2 linked regions of the Desulfosarcina ovata subsp. ovata genome follow. The protein of the gene in region 1 interacts with the protein of each later gene in a pairwise test. Links are inferred from orthologs where the notes say so. Each region holds a gene or a part of one and is shown on either strand. Other genes may lie near its edges.

What was found.
Region 2: the proteins of GN112_RS08205 (region 1) and rho interact in binary tests that used the Escherichia coli proteins (3 or more experiments, as listed by UniProt). The link is inferred for Desulfosarcina ovata subsp. ovata from one-to-one orthologs.

The regions. Positions count from the first base shown.
Region 1 is NZ_AP021879.1:1,814,233-1,819,611, forward strand. What follows is about bases 1-2,847. They hold GN112_RS08205 (YhbY family RNA-binding protein), read right to left. Parts: upstream 1,660-2,847; coding sequence 1,342-1,659; downstream 1-1,341. Other genes in these bases: GN112_RS08190 (peptidase U32 family protein), read left to right, coding at 1-101; GN112_RS08195 (dihydropteroate synthase), read left to right, coding at 98-880; GN112_RS08200 (DUF8180 domain-containing protein), read right to left, coding at 891-1,229; GN112_RS08210 (hypothetical protein), read right to left, coding at 1,822-2,847. Outside these bases: more of GN112_RS08210, read right to left, coding at 2,848-2,883; GN112_RS08215 (TVP38/TMEM64 family protein), read right to left, coding at 2,980-3,699; GN112_RS08220 (phosphoglycerate kinase), read right to left, coding at 3,746-4,942; GN112_RS08225 (hypothetical protein), read right to left, coding at 4,972-5,247; RadC family protein, read right to left, coding at 5,304-5,379.
Region 2 is NZ_AP021879.1:7,597,734-7,601,301, reverse strand. The notes cover bases 301-3,271. They hold rho (transcription termination factor Rho), read right to left. Parts: upstream 2,425-3,271; coding sequence 1,177-2,424; downstream 301-1,176. Other genes in these bases: GN112_RS33340 (CCA tRNA nucleotidyltransferase), read left to right, coding at 3,018-3,271; rpmE (50S ribosomal protein L31), read right to left, coding at 938-1,150; prfA (peptide chain release factor 1), read right to left, coding at 301-686. In the rest of the region: more of prfA, read right to left, coding at 1-300; more of GN112_RS33340, read left to right, coding at 3,272-3,568. UniProt on the Escherichia coli protein: Facilitates transcription termination by a mechanism that involves Rho binding to the nascent RNA, activation of Rho's RNA-dependent ATPase activity, and release of the mRNA from the DNA template.

The DNA.
Region 1 (5,379 bases):
CCCATCCCGGCAGCCAGGCGACCTTCTATTTGAACATCCCCACCCGGCCACTGGACCTGATCCGCTGTCCGGCGGATGATCCCGGAGAAAAACCATCATGATCGTCGTTGCCGACAACCTGCGCATTACCCGGCCATTCATCGGCCGGGCCGTGGAACAGCTCGATCCGGCCCCGGTCCGGGAACTGGCCATGCGTTGCCGGGATGCCGGTGCCGAGGCCATCGACATCAACAGCGGCCCCCTCTCCCGCAAACCGGCCGAACGGATGACCTTTCTGGTGGAAACCGTTCAGGCGGCCGTCGACCTGCCGCTGGTGCTGGACACCACCAATCCCGACGCCATGGCCGCCGGACTGACCGCCTGCCGAAGGCGTCCCGTGATCAACGGGCTTTCCCTCGAAAAGGACAAACTGGCGCGCATCCTGCCCCTGGCCACCCGGTACGACTGCGACCTGATTGCCTATCTCCTGCGTCCCGACGGGCATGTGCCCCCGGATGCGGCCGGCCGCATGGAATCGGCCATCGCCCTTTTCGACAAATGCCAGCAGGCCGGGATCACCCCGGATCGGCTCATTTTCGATCCGGTGGTGGCACCCCTGGCCTGGCAGGACGGCAACCGCCAGAACATGGCCGTGCTGGATGTCATCCGCAGCCTGCCCGATCTTCTCGGCTTTCCGGTCCACACCATTGCCGGTCTCTCCAACCTGACCACCGGCGCGCCGGGCAGCGACCTGCGCCGCCGCTACCAGAGCGCCTTTCTGCCCATGCTGGCCGCCGCCGGCACCACCATGATCCTGATGAACGCACTCGATCCGTCCCTCGTGACAGCGGTCGGGGATTGTCGCAGAATCTGCGCGGATACGGTGTTTACCTGGCAATAGGTCGACCGTTTTATTTGATTTTGTCGCGGGCCTCGCGAAAGCGCAGGGTGACCGATTCCGTCAGTTCCGCCGCCGCCTGGAGAAGTTCGGCCACGTCGGCCTGGTCGTTCTGGCCGGCCTGCTCGGCCCACTGCCGGTAGTCTTCCACATGGTGGTCGTTGTGCTGAATCCAGTGCGTCAGCAGTTTTTCGAGCTTTTCCGGAAATGAGAGTGCGGCAGCATGGCTGTGGTGATGATCGTGCCCATGGGAGTGGTCGTGTGAGTGGTCGTGATCATGGTCGTGGTCGTGATGGTGATGGTGATCATGGTCGTGGTCGTGATGGTGATCATGGTCGTGATGATGTGACATCGGATAACTCCTCAAAGGGTTGATTGGACAATTCGGCGAAGGGCCGCGGGAACAGGCAATCGACGGTTGCTCAATCTATGCCCACTTGATCGGGAAGTCAACCTCCGGCGGGTTACTTCCCCTTGGCCGGCAGATCAATCTTCCGCTTTTCCGGATCCGGCTGCCAGCGGTAGAAAGTTGCCATATGGCCCACCATAGCGACCATCTCGCAAAGGATGGTCTGCTCGATCTGCTCGGCGATGGCCATTTTTTTCTCTTTTTCCTTGAATTCGATAAATTTGACCTTGACCAGTTCATGGCGGTCCAATGCGTCGTTCATGGCATTGAGAAGCGACGGGGAAAGTCCCTTTTGGCCCACAAACACCACCGGTTTACGCCCATGGGCCAGCCCGCGGAGAAACCGCTTCTGAAATCCCTGTAACCGCTGCATACGAGTCTCTCCTTTTCTACCGCCGCATTACGCGTTTGTATACGTTTTTCCTTTTTATGAAAGCCGCTGCCGGGTGTTGACGAAACGGCATCGGCATCCGCTTGATTCAAACCACGGTAGCGGGAATACCATTGGTTTTCAAGCAAATTATGCTCAATTGGTTCAGGTATAAATCAGATTCAAATTAATGGGCGGGTACTTGCGGACCCCGGGTTTGGGAAGCAGATGCTCCTCACCGACGGTGAGCCAGTTCACGTCGGGATTGATTTCGCGCAGTTTGCCGTCTTCGGGCGGGCGGGCGTGGGCGGTGTAGGAGTAAGTCGCCTGGAAAATACAGATGTTGGTTTTGCCTTTGTCGGCAATCACGTAATTTTTCCTGAACGAGCGCAGCGGTATCTTCTGGGACTCGGCGATCCGGCGGGCCTCCTCGTTGGTAAAACGGACCAGGGCCGCCTTGGAAACCCCGCGTTCGGAGATGCGATAGAGGGTCCGGGATTCACTGCTGCCGGCATAAACGGTAGTAATGCAGGGAATTCGCTTGAGGTACTGGGCCGCGACCATGGCGGCCGTGCGCCGTCCCCCGACCATGAAGGGCATGCCATAATATTCAAACAGTTTCCGCTGAATCAGTTCGGCGCACTTGTCTCCTTTTTCGTAGAGATCTTTGGAAATATACCTCAGGTTCTGGGCCAGGTCTTCGGCTGCATCGGCAATAGGCCAATCGATCCTGACATGGTAGTGGGTCAGGCTGTAGCGGTTGGCCGAATGGCTGGAGGGGTCGCGCTGGATCAACAGGGCGTAATCCACCGGCATGAGCACATTCATGAAGTTATAAAAATGGACCGAGTCGAGATACTTATGGGTCCTGTCGAACTGCTCGGGCAACGGCAATGCCTTGGACTGCAGGAGATTGGTTTTGGTGGGTTTGTTGACATCGAAGAATCGAATGTATTTTTTGTGGTTCGCCGGGATGACATCCTCCACAAAAATGACCAGAAACGTCTTCTGGCACTCGTACTCGATGCCGGGAATTCTTGCGCGAGGCTTGAGCTCGCGCTTTTCGATGAAGGGGTAAGAGAGCTTGCGATCGGCAAACTGCTGGTAGGACTGGATCAGAGAGTAATCCAGCATGAACTGGTCCAGCTCGTCCCTCAGCAATTCGTAATAGGAACGGCGCAGGCGGTTGAACTGACTGAGCTCCTCTCTGACACTCCAGAAGGCCACCGGGACTCCCTTCGGGCGGATGGTTGGGTTTCGGGTTATGGGGTGAGGTTACGGATGCTACTGTTTTTCTTTAATTAACACGATTGTGAACGGGGGTCAACGGCTGCTGTCGGTTTTTCCATTGAGTTTTTCCATCCAGCGGTAGATCCGATCGCGATATCGGATGCTCAGCCATGCGGCCACGCCGGTCACCCCAAAAACAACGGCAAAAAACAGGTAGTTTTTCTGGAACAAAAATTCGCCCTGGAGGCTCAGCATCAGCGTGCCGGGCATCCTGCCGAATGTGGCGATGAGTAAAAATGCCTTAAGGGGAACAGCGGTGATGCCCAGGAACAGACAGAGGTAGTCTTTGGGAAAACCGGGAAAAATGAAGAGAATGAGAAGAACGATAATCCCCTGCCGTTTAAGGAGATGGTCGAAGCGATCCAGCTTGTCCGCCGGGACCCAGCGTCTGACAAACCGTTTGCCCAGGTAACGGCCGATGCCGAAGTTGATCCAGGATCCCAGGGCCAGGGCCAGGCTGGAGTAAAGGAAACCGCCCAGGGTACCGAACAGGTATCCGCCGATGAACCCCGTGGCCTCGCCCGGTACCGGAGCCAGGACCACCTGAAGGACCTGAAGTGCCATGAACGCCAGGGGAGCGCCGCGACCAAAGGCATTGACTACCCTGGCCACCTCCTCCCGGTTGGCGATCCAGCGGTAGGCGGTCATCAGTCCGGAGGCCATTTCGTGGCGGAACAGCAATAGCAGCAACAGCCCTGTGCCAAGAAGGATGGCGATGATCCACCAGCGGTATTTCGGGTTCCACCGTTTCACGCCTTCACCCACCGTCATCGGTGACAAAAACGAGACCCGGCCGGACTCATCGATCCGTCAATGCGGCCACCCCGGGTAGTACTTTGCCTTCCAGAAATTCCAGTGACGCACCGCCACCGGTAGAAATATGGGTCATGCGATCGGCCAGGCCGGCCTTCTCCACCGCAGCGGCGGAATCCCCGCCGCCGATCACCGTAATGGCCCCTTTCTCCGTAGCCGCTGCCATGGCCCGGGCCACGGCGTATGTGCCACCGGCCGTGGCATCGATCTCAAATACGCCCATGGGACCGTTCCAGACAATGGTCTTGGCGCCTGAAATGATCTCCTCGAAGGCAGCCACGGAAGCCGGCCCGATATCCAGCCCGCTGCCGCTGGCAGGAATCGCATCGATCAGCGTGGGGATCAGTGGTCCAACGGTGCGATTATCGAAATCAAACTGATCGCTGCACAGGCAATCCACCGGCAGCACCAGCTTGTCGCCCCCCTGGGCCAGCAGGTTACCGGCCAGTTCGACCTTGTCCGGCTCGACCAGGGAGTTGCCGATTTCGAAGCCTTTGGCCTTGAAGAACGTGTACGCCATGCCGCCACCAATGATCAACCGGTCCACTTTGGGCAAAAGGCTGCTGATCACATCGATCTTGCCCGAAATCTTGGCTCCGCCCAGAATGGCCACAAAAGGCCGTTTGGGCGATGCCAGGGCGTCGCCCAGATAGGCGACCTCTTTTTCGATGAGAAATCCCATGGCGCAGGTCTTGACGAATCGGGTCACCCCGGCAGTGGACGCATGAGCCCGATGGGCGGTGCCGAATGCATCATTGACATACAAATCAGCCAGACCGGCCAGGGCACGGGCAAAGGCATCGTCGTTGTCGGTCTCGGCCTTGTGAAAACGCAAATTCTCCAGCAGCAGGACCTGCCCGTTGGCCAGCGTCTCCACCGCGCGGTCGACAGCCGGTCCGATGCAGTCGTCGGCAAAGGCTACCGGCTGCCCCAAGAGTGATTCCAGTGCCGCAGCACAGGGTTTCAGCGAGAGTTCCGGGACCCGTTTGCCTTTGGGCCGACCCAGGTGCGACATCAGCACCAGACGTCCGCCATGCTCCAGAACATACCGGATCGTCGGCAGGGCCGCACGCAACCGTTTGTCGTTGGCCACCCGGCCATTGTCCAGGGGGACATTGAAATCGACCCGCATGAGTACCCGCTGTCCCTTGACATTGAGATCGGAAACGGAAAGTTTGGCCATCGATTCCTCCTTGGTTTCGGTATCGCTAGTTAGGATGCGTCCTTTTTCTGTTTTCTGGCAGACAGTGCTTTTTTACGTGACCAGCGCTCGAAAAAGCCCACCATGCCCGACGCATATGCGCGGTCGACGATCTCCTCACGAACGGTGATTCCGCCCCGCTCTGTCATGGCTTTTCTCAGGCACTCGGTTTTGTAGCAGCAGGGCATGCAGGATTCGGGACTCTGCCGGAGTCCTTCTGCTCCCATGGGGAAAACCGTTTCAAGATCTCCATAGCAAGGCGGGAATTTCTTCTGGTTAACGGTCATCGGTTTCGCTTGTGGCTGATTTGGATTCGTCTGAAATACGCGTTTCTGCGGGTCCTTCAGCTATCGGATTCGCTGGCCTCGCGTTTGATTCGCGCCATATGCCCGTGATCGGCAAAACTGTAGTATCCTTCG
Region 2 (3,568 bases), 5.8 Mb from region 1 along the record:
GGTCCCGACGAGCGGTAGACGTCCACCTTGAGTTCATTGGCGTCGATATTGACCTCGATATCCTCGGCTTCAGGCAAAACCGCCACGGTGACGGCGGACGTATGAATGCGTCCCTGGGTCTCCGTGGTGGGCACCCGCTGTACCCGATGGGTGCCGCTTTCAAACTTGAGGCGGCTGTAGGCACCTTTGCCATTGATGCTGGCGATGATCTCCTTGAGGCCGCCCACGCCGGTGGTGTGGTGGTCCATCACATCCACTTTCCAGCCACGACCATCGGCATAACGCTGATACATCTTGAACAGATCGCCGGCAAAGAGGCCGGCTTCGTCGCCACCGGTACCGGCCCGGATTTCCAGGATCACGTTCTTGTCGTCCAGCGGATCCTTGGGGATCAGAAGGACCTTGAGTTCCTCCTTGAGCCGGTCCTTTTCCTTTTCCAGGCGATCGACCTCTTCCGCGGCCATTTTTTTCATCTCGGGATCGTCGTCATGGAGCAATTCGAGGCTGTCATCCAATTCCCGATCCACCCGCTTGTATTCCCGGAAAGCGGTGACGATCGGCGCGATCTCGGCGTGCTCGCGGATGTACGTCTGGTATGCCTCCCTGTCCTGAACCACCTTCGGATCGGACAACAGGCGCTCCAACTCCTGAAAACGGTCTTCAACACCCTTCAGTTTGTCAAACATGTTCCACCACCAACGGTTGACGGATTCGTAAAAAAAGCCGATATCGGCGCCTGCACGTTTCCCTCGTCACTGCGGAGGTTATCAATCATCAACAGCCCCGTTTTCAGCCATCCGGTTGGATGGGTGGAAGGGGCGAGCCGCTCGCTGTTCGAAAATGAGGTCGGGACTTGAAAGTTCAGGGCGGGCAGGCTCCGGTGCCGTCCAGCGGCGGAGGCACCGGATGCAGCCTGAAAAAAGACAGGACGGAGACGCTACTGGTTCTTCTGGAATTTCTCGTATTTTTTTCTGAACCGCTCGATACGGCCGGCCGTATCCACCAGCTTCTGTTTGCCGGTAAAAAACGGGTGGCACTTGGAACAAATTTCCACGCGAATGTCCTTTTTCGTTGACCCGACTTCAATGATATTGCCACAGGCACATTGAATGGTGGTGGTCTGATAATCCGGATGGATGTCGGCTTTCATTGTTATTTCAACCCCCTGTATATAATTTATGAGCTCATTGAATCTAAGAACTCAGCATTATCCTTGGTTCCGTTCATTTTTTCAAGTAAAAATTCAAGGCTGTCCGAAGGATTCAAGGAGGAAAAAAGTTTCCGCAAGATCCAGACTCGGTTCAAGGTGGCCTCGTCGAGGAGCAGTTCCTCCTTACGGGTGCCGGACTTCTTGATGTCGATAGCGGGGAAGATGCGCTTGTCGGCCAGGCGACGATCCAGCTGAATCTCCATGTTGCCGGTGCCCTTGAACTCCTCAAAAATCACTTCATCCATCCGCGATCCGGTATCGACCAGGGCCGTTGCGATAATGGTCAGGCTACCGCCCTCTTCGATGTTCCGCGCGGCGCCAAAAAATCGTTTGGGCCGCTGCAGGGCGTTGGAGTCGACACCACCGGAGAGGATTTTGCCACTGGGCGGCATGACCGAGTTGTAGGCACGGGCCAGGCGGGTGATGCTGTCCAGCAAAATGACCACATTCTTTTTGTGCTCCACCAGGCGTTTGGCTTTTTCGATGACCATTTCGGCAACCTGGACATGGCGTTCGGCCGGTTCATCAAAGGTGGAGCTGATCACCTCCCCTTTCACCGAGCGCTGCATATCGGTCACCTCTTCGGGGCGTTCATCGATCAGCAGCACAAAAAGGACAATATCCTTGTGATTTTTAACGATACAGTTGGCAATGCACTGGAGCAGCATGGTTTTACCGGAACGGGGGGGCGAAACGATCAGACCACGCTGGCCGAAGCCGATGGGAGTCAACAGATCCATAATGCGGGCAGAGTAATTTTCCGGTTCGGTCTCCAGGTTCACTTTGTTATCCGGATACAGGGGAATCAGGTTGTCAAAGAGAATTTTCTCACGGGCCACTTCCGGATCTTCGTAATTGACCGCTTCCACTTTGAGCAGGGCGAAATAGCGTTCGGACTCCTTGGGCTGACGAATCTGACCCGACACGGTGTCGCCGGTTCTCAGGTTGAAACGCCGGATCTGCGAGGGAGAGACATAAATATCATCCGGGCCGGGCAGGTAGTTATAGGTCGGTGCCCTTAGAAAACCAAAGCCGTCGGGCAGGATCTCGAGGGTCCCTTCACCGAAAATCAGCCCGTTTTTTTCGATCTGCGCCTGAAGCAGGGAAAATATCAGTTCCTGCTTGCGCATACCGGCAGCCCCGTCAATATTGAGCTGCTTGGCCAGTTTGGTCAATTCATTGATTTTTTTGTTTTTCAGTTCCACGATGTTCATCAAAACACCCCATTTTAAGTTGTCTTTCGCCCGCTGCCATCACGGTGAGAGCAAACATGGAACGGCTGCCCGTCCGCATCCCATATCCGCCTCCATGCTCTTTTTTGTACTGCTTATGTTTCGGCTGTTAAAGATAGGACCTAAGAAAATTTAGTGAAATTATGCAAACCCAACAATTCACTGCTTGTGTTGAACACGTCCCCCTGACCCCGCCGTTATCTTCTGAATTCCGCTAACCTCGACAGCACCTCTGGCAATCTTCCTGTATACAAAAAACAACAGCGCTCCCCTTCCCGTCACCGGCGACGGTAACACGGTTTTGCCCTATCCCGGCATATCCAATTTCATGTTGCAACGATGCCTTTCGGGTGGTCTGGACCGGACTGTCGGTTTTTTGGAGGAATAAGCGTGTTTATGTGATAGAAGTTATCTGAATTACCCCGTCAAAGGGGGCTGATCGTGATTTTTTGCAAATTTGTTATACTATGCGCTGGCCGGTGTCAAGCAAATTTGGAGTAGTCGAAAAATGGTCTCCCCCGACCGCCATGAACAGTGGATAGGTTAAATTTTAGAAGAATTGAATTCGATACAATATGGATCAGTTAACAGACATTCGGTTCGATTTCCTGCCCGACCCGCCCGACGGCATCTATCTGGTCGGCGGTGCCCTGCGCGACATGCTCACCGGCCGCACGCCCCTGGACATCGATCTTGTGGTGCGCGGTGAGATCACAGCGATGGCCACGCAACTCGCCGAACGCACCGGCGGCCGACTGGTCGATCTGGGCAAAAAGGGATTTCCCCTATTCAGGATCGTCTCTCCCGCCGCCACCATTGACATCACACCAATGACCGGTCAATCCATCGAGGCCGACCTGCAGGCGCGGGATTTTACGCTCAATGCCATGGCCTACGATTTAAAGGCCAAACGCCTGATCGACTGTACCGGCGGTCTCGCCGATATCCGCCGGAAGGTCATTCGGATTGTCTCGCCGGATGCGTTTGTCCATGATCCGGCCCGGCTGGTGCGTGCTTACCGGTTTGCGGCAGAGCTCGATTTTGTCCTCGCCGACGCCACCGGTGAAGCCATCGCCGACCACCGGCATCGGATCGAAACGGTGGCCGGGGAACGGATCTGGGCCGA